Cellulosilyticum sp. I15G10I2: one gene and its partner. The protein of the gene in region 2 binds, or shares a complex with, the protein of the main gene of each other region. Links are inferred from orthologs where the notes say so. Each region holds a gene or a part of one and is shown on either strand. Other genes may lie near its edges. The genes, in order: secG and secY.

Evidence for each region.
Region 1: the proteins of secY (region 2) and secG are in contact, whole or in part, in a crystal structure (PDB 5AWW), measured with the Thermus thermophilus proteins. The link is inferred for Cellulosilyticum sp. I15G10I2 from one-to-one orthologs. Residues at the interface, in WP_096411648.1 of Thermus thermophilus: Leu14, Gln16, Arg17, Phe20, Ile34, Pro35, Pro37, Ile72, Arg108, Arg109, Asn112, Gln113, Arg116, Ile117, Ile120, Pro145, Gly146, Trp147, Phe152, Phe155, Val156, Val159, Thr160, Val162, Ala163, Gly164, Ala166, Leu167, Trp170, Glu173; in WP_223903268.1 of Thermus thermophilus: Tyr5, Ile9, Tyr12, Leu13, Ala16, Leu19, Val20, Val23, Leu24, Gln26, Glu27, Pro28, Gln30, Gly31, Ala32, Asp34, Leu35, Met36, Gly37, Gly38, Ser39, Ala40, Asp41, Leu42, Phe43, Ala45, Arg46, Val48, Tyr53, Thr56.

What each region holds. Positions count from the first base shown.
Region 1 is NZ_FMMP01000019.1:81,335-87,567, reverse strand. What follows is about bases 3,266-6,233. They hold secG (preprotein translocase subunit SecG), read right to left. Parts: upstream 4,890-6,233; coding sequence 4,641-4,889; downstream 3,266-4,640. Other genes in these bases: eno (phosphopyruvate hydratase), read right to left, coding at 6,031-6,233; BN3326_RS17265 (YIP1 family protein), read right to left, coding at 4,969-5,778; rnr (ribonuclease R), read right to left, coding at 3,266-4,427. Outside these bases: BN3326_RS17285 (copper amine oxidase N-terminal domain-containing protein), read right to left, coding at 1-1,315; BN3326_RS17280 (peptidoglycan recognition protein family protein), read right to left, coding at 1,444-2,058; more of rnr, read right to left, coding at 2,241-3,265. UniProt on the Bacillus subtilis protein: Involved in protein export. Participates in an early event of protein translocation.
Region 2 is NZ_FMMP01000009.1:44,083-57,262, forward strand. Bases 584-3,569 are described here. They hold secY (preprotein translocase subunit SecY), read right to left. Parts: upstream 2,718-3,569; coding sequence 1,449-2,717; downstream 584-1,448. Other genes in these bases: map (type I methionyl aminopeptidase), read right to left, coding at 584-779; BN3326_RS08805 (adenylate kinase), read right to left, coding at 781-1,428; rplO (50S ribosomal protein L15), read right to left, coding at 2,718-3,161; rpmD (50S ribosomal protein L30), read right to left, coding at 3,196-3,381; rpsE (30S ribosomal protein S5), read right to left, coding at 3,396-3,569. Outside these bases: BN3326_RS08795 (KOW domain-containing RNA-binding protein), read right to left, coding at 1-8; more of map, read right to left, coding at 21-583; more of rpsE, read right to left, coding at 3,570-3,908; rplR (50S ribosomal protein L18), read right to left, coding at 3,926-4,294; rplF (50S ribosomal protein L6), read right to left, coding at 4,316-4,855; rpsH (30S ribosomal protein S8), read right to left, coding at 4,886-5,287; BN3326_RS08845 (type Z 30S ribosomal protein S14), read right to left, coding at 5,310-5,495; rplE (50S ribosomal protein L5), read right to left, coding at 5,510-6,049; rplX (50S ribosomal protein L24), read right to left, coding at 6,073-6,384; rplN (50S ribosomal protein L14), read right to left, coding at 6,398-6,766; rpsQ (30S ribosomal protein S17), read right to left, coding at 6,798-7,040; rpmC (50S ribosomal protein L29), read right to left, coding at 7,074-7,277; rplP (50S ribosomal protein L16), read right to left, coding at 7,267-7,707; rpsC (30S ribosomal protein S3), read right to left, coding at 7,707-8,366; rplV (50S ribosomal protein L22), read right to left, coding at 8,378-8,764; rpsS (30S ribosomal protein S19), read right to left, coding at 8,795-9,079; and 6 more genes. UniProt on the Bacillus subtilis protein: The central subunit of the protein translocation channel SecYEG. Consists of two halves formed by TMs 1-5 and 6-10.

The DNA of each region.
Region 1 (6,233 bases), on a different replicon or contig from region 2:
CAGGCTTAACTTCAAGAATACTTGCCGAGAGCGTATTGATTAAAGACCTGCCATCTGCTATCACTTCTATTTCGCCTTCTGTAGATGACGGTAAATCAAGGGGGAGTTCAAATTGATACTTCATTGTAGTTCCTGATAACTGTGGTACTTCAAAACCTACTGCCTTGCCATTTTGCATAATAGGATAATACAGCATCTTGGTGCCATTTAAGGTAACCTCAACTCTATTATCTTGCCCTAATCTAACCCGTGCACCCTTCGTAAAAGTAAAAGTAGTAAGTCTTTCTCGGATTAAAGACTGATGCACTTTTTCTTCAAGGGTAAAAGTGACATTTTTAGATTTACCCGCTACCGTCTCCTCCATCTTTGCTGCTATAAGGTCAATACCATAATCCACAACTTTAAGTACATTTACAGTTGTATTAAAGATCAGATCCCCTTGTAAGTTAACAGTAACCATTCCCTGTGCTGGTGTTTGGTTGGTCGTCTTAAGCCCTACCCCGCTTAAAACAAATCCCCCTGTAGATTGCACACTACTAAGGTCCGGTAATGTAAGTTCTAAAGTCTGTGCATCAATCTTTCTTAAATTTTGACTGCCTCCGGTTATTGTATCAAAACCTTTAATACCCTGTAATTTAGGCACTCCAAGCGATGGCATATCAAGGACAAACTCATAGTCATTAGAATTTAAAACCATTTGAATAGTATTTCTTTTATGATTTAACATCGCCTTATGAAAAGCTTGTGAATAAGGCTCTTCAATCACTAAATCAGCCATCACACTATCTCTTGTTGCAGTGCTTACTTTATCTGATGTAACTTTTCCCCTATAGTCCATTGACTTTGCAAAACTATGGGTATTTGCGCTTACAGCTGTATTATTATTATTAATCCTAACCGTAGCCACAGCTTCTTTGATCTGTGTATGCAGCGGGATCCTCAAACTCACACCCGCAAAAATCATTGCGTCCTTAACTCTTATCTGAAGCTCTTTATGATTTATTTTTAAAGTCTCTAATCGTGGCATACTCTCAGAAAAGGGCATCCCTTGTATTTCACCTATAATTTCATTGATGCCAGTTCCTACTGCCCATTCAGCACCTTCTAGTATCAAATAGAAAGTATCTTCGGGTTCTAGTTCATCTTTTAAATCTATCACTAAACGGGGAGCCCCTTGGGCTTCAATTACTTCATCTACGCCCACTGTTACTACCTTTGTAATTCTATTATCTGATGCGCTATAGCTGATCGTCGGAAACATTGTAAATATAATCGCTGAAACTAATAGATAAATGATACTTTTTTGCATTGTCATATCGAAAGTCCTCCTAGTCGTCCTATAATTGACGTCGATTTTTTAGATTCCTCTCCTCCATTATAAAGGATTAAAAAACATAATGACAATACAAGTACCCCTCTTCCCTTCAATTCCCTTGTTAATAATTAGTAGCCTCTAAACTCTTTTTCAACCTTATCTATAAATGCATCCCAGTTTTCAAGAATAAGTCTAGGACAGGCTTTACCACTAAAATGTTGATGTGTTGTAACCCTTGAAAGCGGTATTTTATAGTATTTCATAAGATAAGCAATAAGCTTAATTGCATTTTCTTCTGACTGTTCGTAATTGCCTGATTCACAAATCTCTATCCCGATTCCATATTCATTTCCGACTGATGAACCCGCGTGGTGAGCAACTTCATTAAGGGGGATAGCTTCTATAATCTCACGCTCATCTACTACAATATGCCATGAAGTATCTGAAGTGTTCGTTATATTGGTTAAGTAATTTCTTTCACTTCTTGCGTCACTTGTTTCATTGGCTGTGTTATGTACTACAATATATTTAATTTTTCTATGTCTGCCAGGCCTTTTTCCAGACTCTGGTATCGTATCAATTGTATACGGTATCCCTATTACTTTTTCTATATCTTTTTGCACAATAGGCTTTGGCTTTGGCTTTACCAGCATCGCTACGCCTATAAGCGCTATAAGTGTCATAATAAATACTGCATCTTTATAATATTGCCGCCTATGGCTTTTGTCTTTATATTGCTTCATGTTGTCTCCTTAACTTATCTATTTGATTCTTACTATGTCATTTTTCTATACCAGTCCCTCTTGGCATTATACTATAGATTGCTTAGAAAATCTATTTTAAAGATAGCTGGTAACTAAAGCCAGTCTTACCAAAAGCCAGCTGACTTTAGTGGTGGCTAAAGTCAGCTGGCTTTTTAAAAGTTTTATTGCTCTTGTTTATCAAGTTCTTGCTTATTAAATTCTTCTTCACTTACTAATCTAAAATCTATTGATCTTGTGATAGTATCTGTTTTTAGCACCTGTACATAGACCTTATCTCCCAAACGGTAGATTTGTTTTGTACGATCCCCGATCCATCTATGGCCTGCCTCATCATAAATATAATAATCATCTGCCATCTCATTCACATGAACAAGTCCTTCTACTGTATTAGGAAGTTCTACATAAACACCCCAAGAAGTTGTACCTGTAATAACTCCTCTAAATAACTGTCCAACAAATTGTTCCATATATTCAACTTTTTTAAGTTTAATGGTTTCTCTTTCAGCTTCTTCTGCACGTCTTTCACGCATTGAGGATTGCTTAGCCACCTCTGGCATTCTCTCAAACAGTACAGCTTCCTTTTTACCAGTAAGCTGATGATGTAGATTGTATTTAATAATACGATGAATCTGAAGATCCGGATATCTTCTGATAGGTGATGTAAAATGGCAGTAATAACGTGCGGCAAGTCCAAAATGCCCATTACATTCTGCAGTATATCTGGCCTGCTTCATCGAGCGAAGAAGCAGATGACTGATGATGCTTTCTTCTGGCTTATCTGCTATATCATCCAGTATTTTCTGCATATCTTTTGGATGTACCTTTTGAGCAGCACCCTTGATATTATAACCAAAGTTATTAATGAATTCTGTAAGTGCCAATATTTTCACTGGATCTGGATCTTCATGGCTACGGTAAACAAAAGGTTTTTCTTGCCAGAAGTAATCCTCTGCAATTGTCTCATTACATATAAGCATAAACTCCTCGATAATACGGGTTGCCACGTTTCTGTCATAAGGTTTGATTTCTATAGGTGTACCGTCTTTATCAAGAATAATTTTTGTTTCTTCAAAGTCAAAGTCTATCGAACCACGTTTCATACGTCTTTTACGCAGTAGATCCGCAAGGTCTCTCATGCTTTCAAACATAGGAATAAAATCTTTGTAACGCTCTTTAAGCGCCTCGTCTTCATCAATTAATATCTTTTTAACATTTGTATAAGTCATACGTTCATCAATCTTGATAACTGTTTCCATAATTTGATGGCTTTGTACATTTCCATGGGAGTCAATATCCATCATACATGTTAAGGCAAGTCTATCCACCCCTGCATTCAAAGAACAAATGCCATTACTTAGTTTATGTGGCAGCATAGGGATAACTCTGTCAACCAGATAGATACTTGTGCCCCGCTCAAGCGCTTCATCATCTAACGGATGTTTCTCTTTCACATAGTGCGTTACATCAGCAATATGTACGCCTAAACGATACATCCCGTTATCTAATCTTTCTATAGAAATAGCATCATCTAAATCCTTAGCATCTTCTCCATCAATTGTTACCATCTGAAGGGCTCTTAAATCTGTTCTCCCCTTTTTATCTTGCTCTGGTACCTCGGTTGGAATGTTTTCTACTTCGTCCATCACTTCTTTTGAGAATTCTCTTGGTAGATCATATTGATAAATAATAGAAAGAATATCTACCCCCGGATCATTAACATGTCCAAGAACTGATAATATTTGTCCCTCTGGATTTCTGCGTTCTTCTGCCCAATTCGTAATTTGAACAAGTACTTTATGTCCTGAAACTGCACCCTTAGAAAGTTTTTTTGGAATAAAAACATCTCTTGAATATTTTTGATCATCAGGCACAACAAAACCAAAATTTTCGCTCTCTTGATAAGTGCCGACTAAACTTTCTGGACCTCTTTGAAGAATTTCAATAATTTCTGCTTCTGCCCGTTTCTCGGATGTCGGTTGTTTTGTAATTCTGCACATAACTCTATCTTTATGCATAGCACCATTTACCCCTGATGCAGGAATAAAGATATCTTTCTCATCTTCATCAAGTATTAAAAAACCAAATCCTTTAGGATGTCCTTGAAAAGTTCCCGATACGAGATTAAAAGTTTGCGGCACAGCAAACTTGCCTCTTTTAGTCCTTATCACTTTACCTTCTTTAATAAGCTCTCCCAGCATTTCTTCGAGCTCTGGTCTATCAGCCGGCGGAACTTGGAGTATTGTCATAATCTCTTTAATTTTAAGTGGTACATAACTTGGGTGTTTCATCATATCAATTAAGATTTGTTTTCTTGTGGGTGTCTTAGATTGGTTTTCTTCATTTCTCATAAGATCAACTCTTTTCTTTTATAAAGTCATACTCATAGTGTTATTTTTCATCATATTCATAAATTTATTTATAGCTATTATACCCGATTATAGTTTGAATTACTCTTTAAACTAATAATAATCATTATACCATAGTGTACTATTTTTTTTAAGATAAAATATATTTTGATAAAAAAATACACCTTACATTGACAATGTAAAGTGCACTTTTTATTAGTTCAGAATCATAAGTACTAATGCAAGAATTACAAAAAGAGCTGCTGTAGCCTTAGTCCATCTTTCAAACTTACCTTCTAAACTATGTTTTTTGTTTTTATCCCAATAACTATTATTGCTGCTGCTTGTCCCTCCGCCTAGAGAACCAAGTCCTGCTGATTTACCTTCTTGAAGTAAAACAACTGTAATAATTGCAAGTGCTGCAATTACATAGATCACAGTTAAAACTATTTTTACTATGTCCATAGTTTAAAGCCTCCTTCAAACTGTAATGTTTACACATCTTTCCTTATCATATCATAGAGTCATAAAAAAAGCAATAAACTTACATACCATTAAAACTATTTTGCATCATCATCTGTCCGACATAAGCCAGCCCAATCCCTACTAAGGTAAAAAAGGTTTGCACACATACAACAACCCCTATACCTTTTTTAATACTGGTTCTTGTTACGACAGAGTAGCCAATAACTAATATAACAAGTGCCCAGATCGCTGGAAGGCTTAAGAGTTGAGCAATTACATTTAATGCAATATTCCCAGCTAACATATCTTCATCTAATAAAATAGGCAGGCCTAAAACAGTATGTGCTGTAGGAATAAAGAACGCAATTAATTTATCTACACACATCACCGCACTTCCAACCATTTGTGAAAAAAGCGCAACTACAAATAAAGAGCCAAATTTTCCTTTATCTTTTACAATAGCTTTTACTATTTGAATAAGCAAGGCTGTTAAAAAAGCACTTACAAATATCATAACAACTGCTGCTATGATCCCTGATATTTGTGTCATGGCATATCTTTGACCTATCATCTCTTCTGATATGCCGCTCATCCTAAACTGATCATATAGCGTTTGTTTCATAACAGGATTTATAAAAGTAAGTAATGTCGCTATAACTGTAAATAAAATAGAACCTATAATGCCTATAGCCATACCTTGTGGTGGTTCATGATAAAAATTTTCTTCCATCATCTTTTTAGGTGATGAAAATATATTAACAAAATGCATATACCAAGGTGTAATCTCTCTTGTTTCTTCTTCTATAATTTTTTCTCTATCAACTACGGCAAATCCTCCATCTAGAAGGTCTCTTTCTTGTTCACCTGACTGAAATTTTTCTTCATTCATTTTAGCTTCCCCCATCTTTATTTATTTAATCGTATTTATTATATAATAAGCTACTTGATAAAACAATTAACAATATTTTATATATTTTTAAGTTTATTCCTTGACGAATACCAACACATTGACTAATTAGTCATTATCCATTATATGTATAACCTGTATAGCTCAACCTATAAATGTGTTTTTGTATAACCCGTTTAAAAAGAATAAAAATTGGGCTTAGGAAGTCCTAAACCCATATATTTTAATAAATAATTATTGATTAAGATTAAAGAAAGATTTTTTGCCTTTAAACTGCGCAACATCTCCCAATTGCTCTTCGATACGAAGAAGCTGGTTGTATTTAGCTGTTCTGTCTGATCGTGCAGGTGCACCTGTTTTAATCTGTCCAGCATTAACAGCAACTACAATATCTGCTATTGTATCATCTTCCGATTCTCCTGAACGATGAGATACAA
Region 2 (13,180 bases):
CTATTCATTTAATCACCTCATTACTTACTGCTTTGTAATGTAAGTATTTCTGGAATATCATTGGTAATAACCACAGTATTTTCATAATGTGCAGATGGCATCCCATCTCTTGTTACGAACGTCCAATCATCTTCTAGTACTCTTACTTGCCACGTACCCATATTAACCATAGGTTCTATAGCGAGCACCATACCTTTTTGAAGTTTTGGTCCTCTTCCAGGTGTCTTGTAGTTTGGAACTTGTGGTTCTTCGTGCAATTCTCTTCCTATCCCATGCCCAACTAAATCTCTTACTACCGAAAATCCATTAGTTTCAACATAAGTTTGTATTGCAACAGATATCTGTCCTAGATGATTGCCTGGTTTTGCATATTTTAAACCTTCAAAAAAGCTCTGTTTCGTAACTTCTATCAGTTTTAATATCTCAGGGGATACATCTCCGACAGTATAAGATCTTGCAGCATCTGAGTGATATCCTTTGTAGTATACCCCAAGGTCCACGCTCACTAAATCACCTTGTTTTAACTTGCGTTTACCTGGAATCCCGTGTACAACTTCTTCATTAATAGAAATACAAGCTGATGCTGGGTATCCACAATAACCTTTAAAAGATGGCAGTGCATGTTTACTTGTTATAAACGTTTCTGCAATAGCATCTAACTCTTTGGTTGTAATACCTTCTTGTACTGCTTTACCCACTAGTTCGTGAGCCTCTATTAATATATGCGCTGCCTCTTTCATTAAACTTATTTCCATATCAGATTTAATGGGGATTGGCATCCTAATTCACTCCTAATGCTTTCTTTACTGCTGCACGTACTTCTTCCACTGTACCTACTCCATGAACATCAAGAACTTTGCCTTGAGCTTTGTAGTGTGCAATAAGTGGTTCTGTTTGTGCATGATAGATTTCTAATCTTTTTTTAACTGTTTCTTCTTTATCATCTTCTCTTTGGACTAGATTTGTGCTGCATGCGTTACATATGCCTGCTATGTCTTCTTTTTTACTTATCTTATGATAAGAAGCGCCGCAGCTTGGGCAAACAGTTCTACCAGCCATACGATCAACAATAAGTTCATCGGGTACCTCTACATTAACAACGTAATCTATTGGTATATTTAAGTCTGCAAGCATAGCATCTAATGCTTCTGCTTGTGGAATGGTTCTTGGAAATCCATCAAAAATCATGCCATTTTTACAGTCATCTTGTGTAATTCTGCTTTTTACAAGTTCTATAACAAGAGAATCTGGTACGAGTTGACCTTGATCCATATAAGCTTTTGCTTGTTTGCCTAAGTCTGTGTTGTTAGAGATATGTTCTCTAAAAATATTGCCTGTCGAGATACATGGAATATCATATAATTTTGTAAGCATTTCTGCTTGAGTCCCTTTACCTGCTCCTGGCGCTCCGAGTAATATCAATCTCATTACGGCAACCTCCTATCTTCTTATAAAAATCCTTTATAATGTCTCATTAACATCTGTGATTCCATTTGTTTAAGTGTTTCTAATGCAACACCAACAATAATGAGAAGTGATGTTCCTGAAAACGCTACTTGCACGTTTAATGTATATTCAAATACGAGTGGAATAACTGCAAGTATTGCTAAAAAGATAGCTCCAAGTAGTGTGATACGAGATGCAACATCTGATAAATAATCTGATGTTGGTTTCCCTGGTCTTATACCGGGTATAAATCCGCCACCTTTTTTCATGTTAGATGCAATTTCCATTGGATTAAATGCAATAGTTGAATAGAAGAAAGCAAATGCAAATATAAGTACTACATAGATTACTGTTCCTACTGGATGTGTCCATCTTAAAAATCTAAGTACTGTACCCCATATTTCATTTGTTGTTCCCCCAAATAAATTAGTAACAATTTCTGGGAAATTCATAATAGACATTGCAAAGATAATTGGCAATACCCCTGCTAAGTTGACTTTAATAGGAATATGTTGTGATTGTCCGCCATAAACTTTACGTCCAGCAGTACGTTTTGCATACTGTACTGCAATTCTTCTTTCTCCTTGAGCCATTAATACAACAAAACCTATTACGAGTATAAATAATAATACGATTATTGTTGGTATTAAATAACCATGTGTCTGGAATAATACGATGAAGTTTTGTGGAAGTCTAGAAATAATATTAATAAAGATAATAAGTGATATACCATTTCCTATGCCTTTTTGCGTAATTTGTTCCCCTATCCACATCACGAGCATTGAACCTGCTACAAATGAGATAACAACTACCACAAATGTCCATATTGTATTATCTACAAGTACACTTGGTTGCTGTCTGCTAAGTGTAAGCGTTGTTGCTGATGATTGAATTAAGGCAAGGGCTAATGTTACATAACGTGTATATTTGTTAATTTTCTTTCTGCCTTGCTCCCCTTCTTTTGCGAGCTCCTCAAGCTTAGTTATTGCAATTTGTAAAAGCTGCATAATAATGCTTGCTGTAATATATGGCCCTACTCCAAAAGCGAAAAGTGCCATGGTTTTAAATGCTCCACCTGTTATAACATCCATTAGATTCAAAACATTCCCCGCGTTTTGATTCATCATAGCTATAACTGCATCTGTATTAATTCCTGGTACCGTAATATGTGCACCTATTCTTACAATAAGAAACATCCAAAGTGTGAAAATAATTTTTTTGCGTAGTTCTGGCACTCTCCATGCATTTTTAAGAGTTTTGAATAAATCCACCTACATCACCTCTTCTATTTTTCCACCCACAGCTTCAATTTTCTCTTTAGCACCTGCACTAAATGCATTTGCTTTAACAGTTAATTTCTTTGTTAGATCACCTTTCCCAAGAATTTTAACCCCATCTCTTGGATTTTTGATGATTCCAGCTTCTATCATAGCTTCAACTGTTACTACAGCGCCATCTTCAAAGCGATTTAATAAATCTACATTAATACCTACTATTTCTAAACTATTACGGTTTGTAAAACCACGTTTTGGAAGTCTTCTGTATAAAGGCATTTGCCCCCCTTCAAAACCTGGTCTAACACCACCGCCAGTTCTAGAATTTTGTCCTTTATGTCCTCTTCCCGCTGTTTTTCCGTTTCCTGAACCATGTCCACGGCCTACACGGAAAGAATCTCTTTTTGAACCTTCTACTGGTCTTAATTCATTTAAATTCATGCTTCCTTGCACCTCCTTCTCTTTAAGCCTTTTATTACTCGCTTATTGCTTCTACTTTTACTAAATGTCTAACTTGATCTACCATCCCACGAATTGCTGTATTATCTTCGTGTATATTTGAACTATTGATCTTTCTTAACCCGAGCGCTTCTACAGTTTTTTTATGTTTTGGAATTGCCCCGATTGTGGATCTTACTAATGTTACTTTAATTTTAGCCACTTGAACATTCCTCCTTATCCTAGAAGCTCTTCTACTGTTTTTCCACGAAGTTTAGCAACTTCTGCTGGTGTTTTGAGTGAAGCAAGTGCTTCAATTGTTGCATGTACTACATTTTTCTTATTGTTAGAACCAAGAGATTTCGTTCTAATATTACGAACGCCTGCAAGTTCAAGTACAGCACGTGCTGGACCTCCTGCAATAACTCCTGTACCTTCTTTAGCTGGTTTAAGAAGTACTCTTGCACTTCCAAATTCACCAACGAATTCATGATAAACGCTGTCTGCGTCATTTCTTTCAATATAAATTAAGTTCTTTTTAGCATCTTGAATAGCTTTCTCAATAGCGTTTGGAATTTCCATTGCTTTACCAAGTCCAACGCCAACGTGACCATTTCCATCTCCAACTACTACTAAAGCAGAGAAACGGAAAGTACGACCACCTTTTACAACTTTTGTTACACGTTTAATCGTAACAACTTTTTCCTGAAGATCTAATGTACTAGGATCAATATTTAGCTTTTTAGCCACCGTATGTCCCTCCTTTACTAGAATTGTAATCCAGCAGCGCGAGCTGCATCTGCTAATGCTTTTACTCTACCATGGTATAAGAATCCTCCACGGTCAAAAACAACTTCATTAATACCTTTAGCAAGGGCTTTTTTTGCAACTGCTTCGCCAACAGCTTTTGCTGCATCAACATTTGATGTAGCTTCTAAGGCTTTAGCAAGCTCTTTTTCAACAGTAGAAGCCGATACTAATGTACTACCTTTTGTATCATCTATAATCTGAGCATAAATGTGTTTTTCACTTCTATATACTGCAAGTCTTGGTCTCTCAGTAGTTCCTTGAAGCTTATTACGCATTTTCATATGCTTTTTTACACGAATTTTACTACGTGATGCTTTAGTTATCATTCTTATTTCACCCCTTTACTCTTATTTTTTACCTGTTTTACCTTCTTTACGTCTGATTATTTCATCAACGTACTTAATACCTTTGCCTTTGTATGGCTCTGGCGGACGTTTAGTTCTGATCTCAGCCGCAAATTGTCCAACATGTTCTTTGTTAATACCTGAAATAGTAATTTTATTACCTTCAACTACTGATGTGATTCCTTCTGGATCTTCCATTTCAACTGGGTGAGAGTATCCTAATGAAAGAACTAATTTCTTGCCTTGTTTCGCTGCTCTATATCCAACACCATTGATTTCTAACACTTTATTGAAGCCATTTGTCACACCTTCAACCATGTTTGAAACAAGTGTTCTTGTTAATCCATGAAGTGATCTGTTTCTTTTTAAATCGTTTGGTCTTGTAACTAAGACCTGATTATCTTCAAGTGTAATATTCATTGCACTATCGAATGTTCTTGTAAGTGTTCCTTTTGGCCCTTTAACTGTTACTACATTGCCTTCAGCTTTTGTAACAGTAACACCTGCTGGAACCTCGATTGGTAATTTACCAATACGTGACATGGTCGCACCTCCTTAAACTTTTTATCTTTATTACCAAATAAACGCGATAACTTCTCCGCCTACGCCAAGTTTTCTAGCGTCTTTGTCAGTAATTACACCTTTACTTGTTGAAATAATTGCTGTTCCAAGTCCACCTAATACTTTTGGTAAGTTATCAGTGTCTGCGTATACACGAAGACCTGGTTTAGAAATTTTCTTTAAACCTGAAATTACTTTTTGATTTTTATCTTTGCCATATTTTAAAGTTACACGAATAGTTCCTTTAACGCCATCTTCTATAACTTCGTATCCTTTAATATATCCCTCATTTAAAAGAATTTCAGAAATTGCTTTTTTCATTTTTGATGCAGGAACTTCAACAATATCATGTTTTGCAACATTTGCATTTCTGATTCTTGTAAGCATATCTGCAATAGGATCGCTCATTGTCATTTTATTTGCCTCCTTTCCATTATTACCAGCTTGCTTTTTTAACGCCTGGAATCTGACCTTTATATGCTAATTCTCTAAAACATATACGACATATACCAAATTTTCTTATATATGCATGCGGACGTCCACAAATACGACATCTTGTATATTCTTGAGTTGAAAATTTAGCGGTTTTTTGTTGCTTAACTTTCATAGATGTTTTTGCCACTTTGCTTACCCTCCTTATTTTTGAAATGGCATTCCAAATTGTGTCAAGAGCTCACGTGCTTCTTCATCTGTTTGAGCTGTTGTTACAATAATGACGTCCATACCACGAACTTTATCGATTTTGTCGTACTCAATTTCCGGGAAAATAAGTTGTTCTTTAATACCTAATGCATAGTTACCACGACCATCAAATGCAGTAGCGCTGATACCACGGAAGTCACGTACACGTGGAAGTGCTAAGTTTACTAAACGATCAAGAAATTCATACATTTTTTTACCGCGAAGTGTTACTTTACATCCGATTGGCATCCCTTCACGAAGTTTAAATGCCGCTACAGATTTTTTAGCTTTAGTAATAACTGGTTTTTGTCCTGATACAGTTTGCATATCACTTACAGCACTCTCTAATACTTTCGCATTATCTTTTGCTTCACCAACACCCATGTTAATTACTATTTTTTCGATTTTTGGAACTTGTAATTGATTTTTATAATTAAATTTTTGAGTCATGGCACTCATGATCTCAGTATTATATATCTCTTTTAATCTACTCATAGCCTATTACCTCCTTTCGCCTATTAGTCAATCACGAAACGGTCTTTGTTTACGATCGCTACGCGAACTTTTTTACCGTCGTTTATTTGTACGCCTAAACGGGCTGGTTTTCCATTGTGCACATACATAACGTTAGAAATGTGTACAGGTGCTTCTCTTTGAATTAATCCGCCTTGACCAGCTGCATTTGGTTTTTGGTGCTTAGTAATCATGTTGCACCCATCTACAACCACACGACCATTTTTGCGGTCAATAAAATTAACATTACCTTCTTTACCTTTGTCTTTGCCAGCGATGATTATTACTCTGTCGCCTTTTTTAAGTTTAGTTTTCACTATTTGCACCTCCTTATAAAACTTCTGGAGCAAGTGATAAGATTTTTGTGTATTTCTTTTCTCTTAACTCTCTTGCTACTGGTCCAAAAATACGTGTTCCTCTTGGGTTTTTATCTTCTTTTATGATAACAGCTGCATTTTCATCAAATTTAATGTATGAACCGTCAGCTCTTCTTACACCTTTTTTAGTACGTACGATAACAGCTTTAACAACGTCACCTTTTTTAACAACGCCGCCTGGTGTTGCATCTTTAACCGCAGCAACGATAACATCACCAATACTGCCGTATCTTCTGGTAGAACCACCTAATACACGAATGCAAAGTAATTCTTTTGCTCCTGTATTATCAGCTACTCTTAATCTACTTTCTTGTTGGATCATGAGAAGTGACCTCCTTTCAAGATTACTAATACTATTTTGCTTTTTCTACAATTTCAACAAGTCTAAAACGTTTTGACTTAGATAGTGGTCTTGTTTCCATTACTCTAACTTTATCGCCGATTTGACACTCATTGTTTTCATCATGAGCATGTAATTTATAAGTTCTTTTTACGATTTTACCGTAAAGAGGATGTTTTACATTGTTTACTACTGCAACAGTAATCGTTTTATCCATTTTATTGCTTACAACGTTACCCATTAATACTTTTCGCATATTTCTTTCTGACACGACTTAGCCTCCTCTCTATTACACAGTTGCTTTTTGTGTAATAATAGTTTGAATACGTGCGATATTCTTTCTTACTTCTTTAATTCTTGCTGTATTATCGAGTTGATTGGTAGCATTTTGAAATCTTAAGTTAAAAAGTTCTTTTTTCGCATTCACCAACTCAACGTTTAGCTCTTCAGATGTTTTTGTTATTAATTCTTCTAAGAATGCTCTACTCTTCACTACCATCACCTGCCATTTCTTGTTCAGCACGAGATACTATCTTGCATTTCATAGGTAATTTGTGAACTGCAAGTCTTAACGCTTCTCTAGCTGTTTCTTCTGCTACACCTGATAATTCAAACATTACTCTACCTGGTTTAACTACTGCTACCCAATACTCAGGTGAACCTTTACCAGAACCCATACGTGTTTCTGCTGGTTTAGCTGTTACTGGTTTATCTGGGAATATTTTAATCCATACTTTACCACCACGTTTGATATAACGTGTCATCGCAATACGGGCAGCTTCGATTTGGTTTGATTTTACCCATGCTGGTTCCATTGCAACAATACCAAAATCACCATAAGTAATTTTATTTCCACGGGTAGCTTTACCTGTCATACGTCCACGGAATTGTTTGCGACGCTTTACTCTTTTAGGCATTAACATTAGTTAGCGCTCCCTTCCTTTTTAACTTTTTGTGGAAGTACCTCTCCTTTGTATATCCACACTTTAACACCGATCTTACCGTAAGTTGTATCTGCTTCTGCAAATCCATATTCAATATCCGCTCTTAATGTCTGGAGTGGAATAGTGCCATCTGAATAATGCTCTGTACGTGCCATTTCTGCTCCGCCTAAACGACCTGAGCATTGAACTTTAATACCTTTTGCTCCAGCTTTGAATGATTTACCCATAGCTTGTTTCATCGCACGACGGAATGAAACACGGTTTTCAAGTTGAAGTGCAATATTTTCAGCAACGAGTTGTGCACATGCTTCTGGACGCTTTACTTCAACAATGTTGATTGCAACTTTGTTTGCCGTAAGCTTTTCTACTTGCTTACGAAGCTCATCAATAGATGATCCACCCTTACCAATTACGATCCCTGGTTTAGATGTATGAACGTGGATTCTAACACGTTTAGACATTCTTTCAATTTCAATTTTGTCTATGCCAGCTGAATATAATTTTTTCTTAATGAATTTTCTGATTTTATTATCTTCTACTAGGTTATTAGCAAAGTCTTTTTTATCTGCATACCATCTGGCATCCCAACCTTTGATAACACCTACTCTTAATCCATGAGGATTGACTTTTTGGCCCATACCTAACCTCCTTATCTTTCATTTAGTACCACTGTAATGTGGCTTGTTTGTTTGTCGATTCTATAAGCACGACCTTGAGCACGTGGACGAATTCTTTTAAGTGTTGGCCCTTTAGTAGAAAAGGCTTCTTCAACAAATAAGTTAGCTGTCTCCATACTATTATTATGCTCAGCATTTGCTACAGCTGATTTTACTAATTTTTCTATAATACGTGCACCGTATCTTGGTGTGTATGCTAAGATTGCAAGTGCAGTATTAACATCTTTTCCTTTGATTTGGTTAAGCACGATATTTGCCTTAGTACTAGATAAACGTACAAATGTTACTTTTGCTTTTGGTCTTGAGTCTTTTTGAGCATTTCTCTCTTTTTTGATCTGGCTTCTATGTCCTTTTGCCATTTTTAAAGACCTCCTTCCGTAAATAATTAATTAACGAACTCTTGATTTCTTTTCTGCATCTTTACCATGACCACGGTAAGTTCTTGTTAATGCAAATTCACCTAATTTATGTCCTACCATATCTTCTGTTACAAAAACTGGAACATGTTTTCTTCCGTCATGTACAGCGATAGTATGTCCTACCATGCTAGGGAATATTGTTGAACGACGTGACCATGATTTGATTACTTTTTTCTCATCCGCTGCGTTCATTTCATCTATTTTCTTTAATAAATGTTTATCAGCAAATGGTCCTTTTTTGATGGAACGAGCCATTAATGATGCCTCCCTTCACTACTTTACATTATTTTTTGTTACGAGCACGTACAATATATTTGTTTGATTGCTTATTTTTCTTTCTTGTTTTGTATCCAAGAGCTGGTTTACCCCAAGGTGTACATGGATTTGGACGTCCAATTGGTGATCTACCTTCTCCACCACCGTGAGGGTGATCGTTAGGGTTCATAACAGATCCACGAACTGTAGGGCGAATACCCATATGACGTTTACGTCCTGCTTTACCAATATTGATAAGCTCATGATCGATGTTACCAACTTGACCTATTGTAGCTCTACACTCGATAGGTAAAAGTCTCATTTCTCCTGAAGGAAGTTTAACTGTTGCATACTTGCCTTCTTTAGCCATAAGCTGTGCTGACATACCTGCTGCACGAACAAGCTGCCCGCCTTTGCCTGGTTTCATTTCAAGGTTATGAATAGTAGCACCTATTGGCATATCTTTCATTCTGAGTGCGTTTCCAATGCGAATTTCCGCTGTTTCACCACTCATTAATTTGTCGCCTACTTTAAGCCCTACTGGAGCTAAAATATAGCTTTTTTCTCCATCCGCATAAGCAAGTAATGCAATATTTGCTGTTCTGTTTGGATCATATTCGATACCTACAACAGTTGCTGGTACACCATCTTTATTACGTTTGAAGTCGATGATTCTATATTTAATTTTATATCCGCCGCCACGATGACGAACTGTAATTTTCCCTTGGTTGTTTCTTCCTGAGTTTTTCTTTAAAGTAACCATTAAAGATCTTTCAGGAGTTGTTTTTGTGATTTCTTCAAATGATGAAGAAGTCATATGTCTTCTTGAAGGGGTATATGGTCTATATTTTTTGATACCCATCGCACTTTCACTCCTTTCAATCAATGCATTTACACTTAGCCGTGTGTTTCATCTTTATCTATTAAACTACATTCCTTGGAAAAAGTCAATGTCTTTACTATCTTGGTTAAGTTTAACAATTGCTTTTTTGTAGTCACTTGTTTTACCAACTGACTTGCCACGGCGTTTTGTTTTACCTTCGTAATTAGCCGTATTAACTTTTTCTACTTTTGTTCCTTCGAACATTTTTTCTACTGCATCTTTGATTTGACCTTTAGTTGCAGTTTTTTGTACTAGGAATGTGTATTTTTTTTCTGCCATAGCGTTCATACTTTTTTCAGTAACTACTGGCTTTAAAATGACGTCATAAAATTTTAAATCTGCCATTATGCGTACACCTCCTCGATTTTGTTAAGTGCATCTTTTGTTACTACGAATGTATCGTATTTTAAGATGTCATATACATTAATGTTATTAACAGCTGATGTTTTGATTGATTGAATATTACGTGCTGATAACATTACATTTTTGCTTGTATCGCCATCTGTAACGATAAGTGCTTTATTTAATTTAAGAGTATCTAATATATTTTTCATTGTTTTTGTTTTGATCTCTGCTAGCTCTAATGAATCTAATACAATGAATTTGCTGCCATTAACTCTGCTAGTTAAAGCTGATTTTAATGCAAGTCTTCTTTCTTTTTTGTTAAGTCTAATAGAGTAGTCACGAGGTTTTGGCGCGAATGCAACCCCACCACCTGTCCATTGTACTGCACGAATAGAACCTTGTCTTGCTCTACCTGTACCTTTTTGTCTCCATGGTTTTCTACCACCACCACGTACTTCAGCACGGGTTTTAGCACTTTGTGTTCCTTGACGTCTATTTGCAAGATGTGCAACAACTGCTGCATGCACTAAGTGTTCTTTTACATCTACTGCAAAGATTGAATCATTTAATTCAACTTCACCTACTTGTTGTCCGTCCATATTATAAACAGCTACTTTTGCCATTATTGTTCCTCCTTTCTCACCAGTCATTAAGCTTTAACGCTATCTTTTATAGCGATGATTGTACCTTTAGGTCCTGGAACTGCACCTTTAAGTAAAATTAAGTTTTTGTCTAAATCAACTCTAGCAACTTCAAGATTTTGTACTGTGATTTGAACACATCCCATATGTGATGGAAGGCCTTTACCTTTCATAACACGTCCTGGACTTGTTGCAGCACCCATAGAACCTGCTACTCTATGTGATTTAGAACCATGAGCCATTGGTCCACGGCTTTGTCCATATTTTTTGATTGCGCCTTGATACCCTTTACCTTTTGAAGTACCAGTAACATCTACTCTTTCTCCAGCAGCAAAAACATCTGCTTTGATTTCTGTACCTACTTCATATGCACTTATATCTTCCAAACGGAATTCTTTTAAGTGTTTTTTAAGAGCAACGCCTGCTTTTTTAAAGTGACCAGCTGCTGGTTTGATAACACGTCTTTCTTTAACGTCTCCAAAACCAACTTGAATCGCTTCATATCCATCATTGTCAGTAGTTTTCTTTTGAACAACTACACATGGACCTGCCTCTAATACAGTAACAGGAATTAAGTTTGCATTTTCATCAAAAATTTGTGTCATACCTATTTTCTTAGCTATGATTGCTTTTTTCATTTCCTTTACACCTCCTAATATCTACAGCGGATTGCTACCTTGGCAATCATCCTAGACGATTCTTGATTATCGCCCAATCTAGAATCTCATAGATTATTTCGCATCTACTTTGATATCTACACCTGCTGGTAAATCTATACGCATTAACGCATCTCCAGTTTTTGGCGTAGCTTCAACATCGATAAGTCTTTTATGAGTTCTCATTTCGAATTGCTCACGAGAATCTTTGTACTTGTGAACAGCACGTAAAATTGTTACCACTTCTTTTTTAGTTGGTAGTGGTATTGGTCCACTAACTTGTGCACCTGTTTTCTTAGCAATAGCAACTATTTCAGCTGCTGTTTGATCAATTAACTTGTGATCATAAGCCTTTAGGGTAATACGGATTTTTTGACTTGCCATAAAAAAAGTCCCCTCCTTTTCGTACTTTTTTTGAAAGCAGTACGACTAGTGGTGACTGTACACTCAACCTAGTGTGTCATAAGCGCAGACTTACTCTAAGCTTTGTATTAATACAAAAGCGCTTGACATCAGTTTATATAGTACAGTGACCTGCCGCCTGGTTTCTTGAACCGGACATTCGCTCCCTAGAAATTCACCTTTTTGTAAGGTGGTAACCTTCTAGATCATCGTTCTCAATGTCACAACAAATTGAGTATACACTAAAAGCTATATAATGACAAGGTTTTTTTTTAGTTATTACTGATTTTTTTATGGAAAATTTAGCTATTATGCTCTTTTCTCCTAATTATAGGGGATTTTTTAGAAAACCAAACTTCCCATAAATAATAAAAAGCATACCCTAGGGTATGCTTTTTATATGAGTTAATTACTCAATAATAGATGCTACTGCACCAGAACCTACTGTACGTCCACCTTCACGTATCGCGAAACGAAGTCCTTGAGACATCGCAATTGGATGGATAAGTTCAATAGTCATTTCAAGGTTATCGCCAGGCATACACATTTCTGTGCCTTCTGGTAATTCAATAACGCCTGTAACGTCAGTTGTTCTGAAGTAGAATTGTGGTCTATAGTGTGAGAAGAATGGTTTATGACGTCCACCTTCTTCTTTTTTAAGAACGTATACTTGAGCTGTGAATTTTGTATGAGGTGTAATTGAACCTGGTTTGCAAAGTACTTGACCACGTTCGATTTCAGTTCTTTGAATACCACGAAGAAGTGCTCCAATGTTATCTCCAGCTTGCGCTTGATCAAGAAGTTTACGGAACATTTCAACTCCTGTACACACAATCTTACGAGTTTCTTCATGAATACCAACAAGTTCAACTTCATCTTGAACTTTAAGAATACCTGATTCTACTCTACCTGTTGCAACTGTACCACGACCTGTGATTGAGAATACATCTTCTACAGGCATAAGGAATGGTTTGTCAACTGCACGGTCTGGAGTAGGAATATACTCATCAATAATTTCAAATAACTCTACGATTTTATCTCCCCATGGACCCATTGGATCATTTAATGCTTGAAGAGCTGATCCACGGATGATTGGCGTATCATCGCCAGGGAATTCATATGAGCTTAATAGGTCACGAATTTCCATTTCAACAAGTTCTAATAATTCTTCATC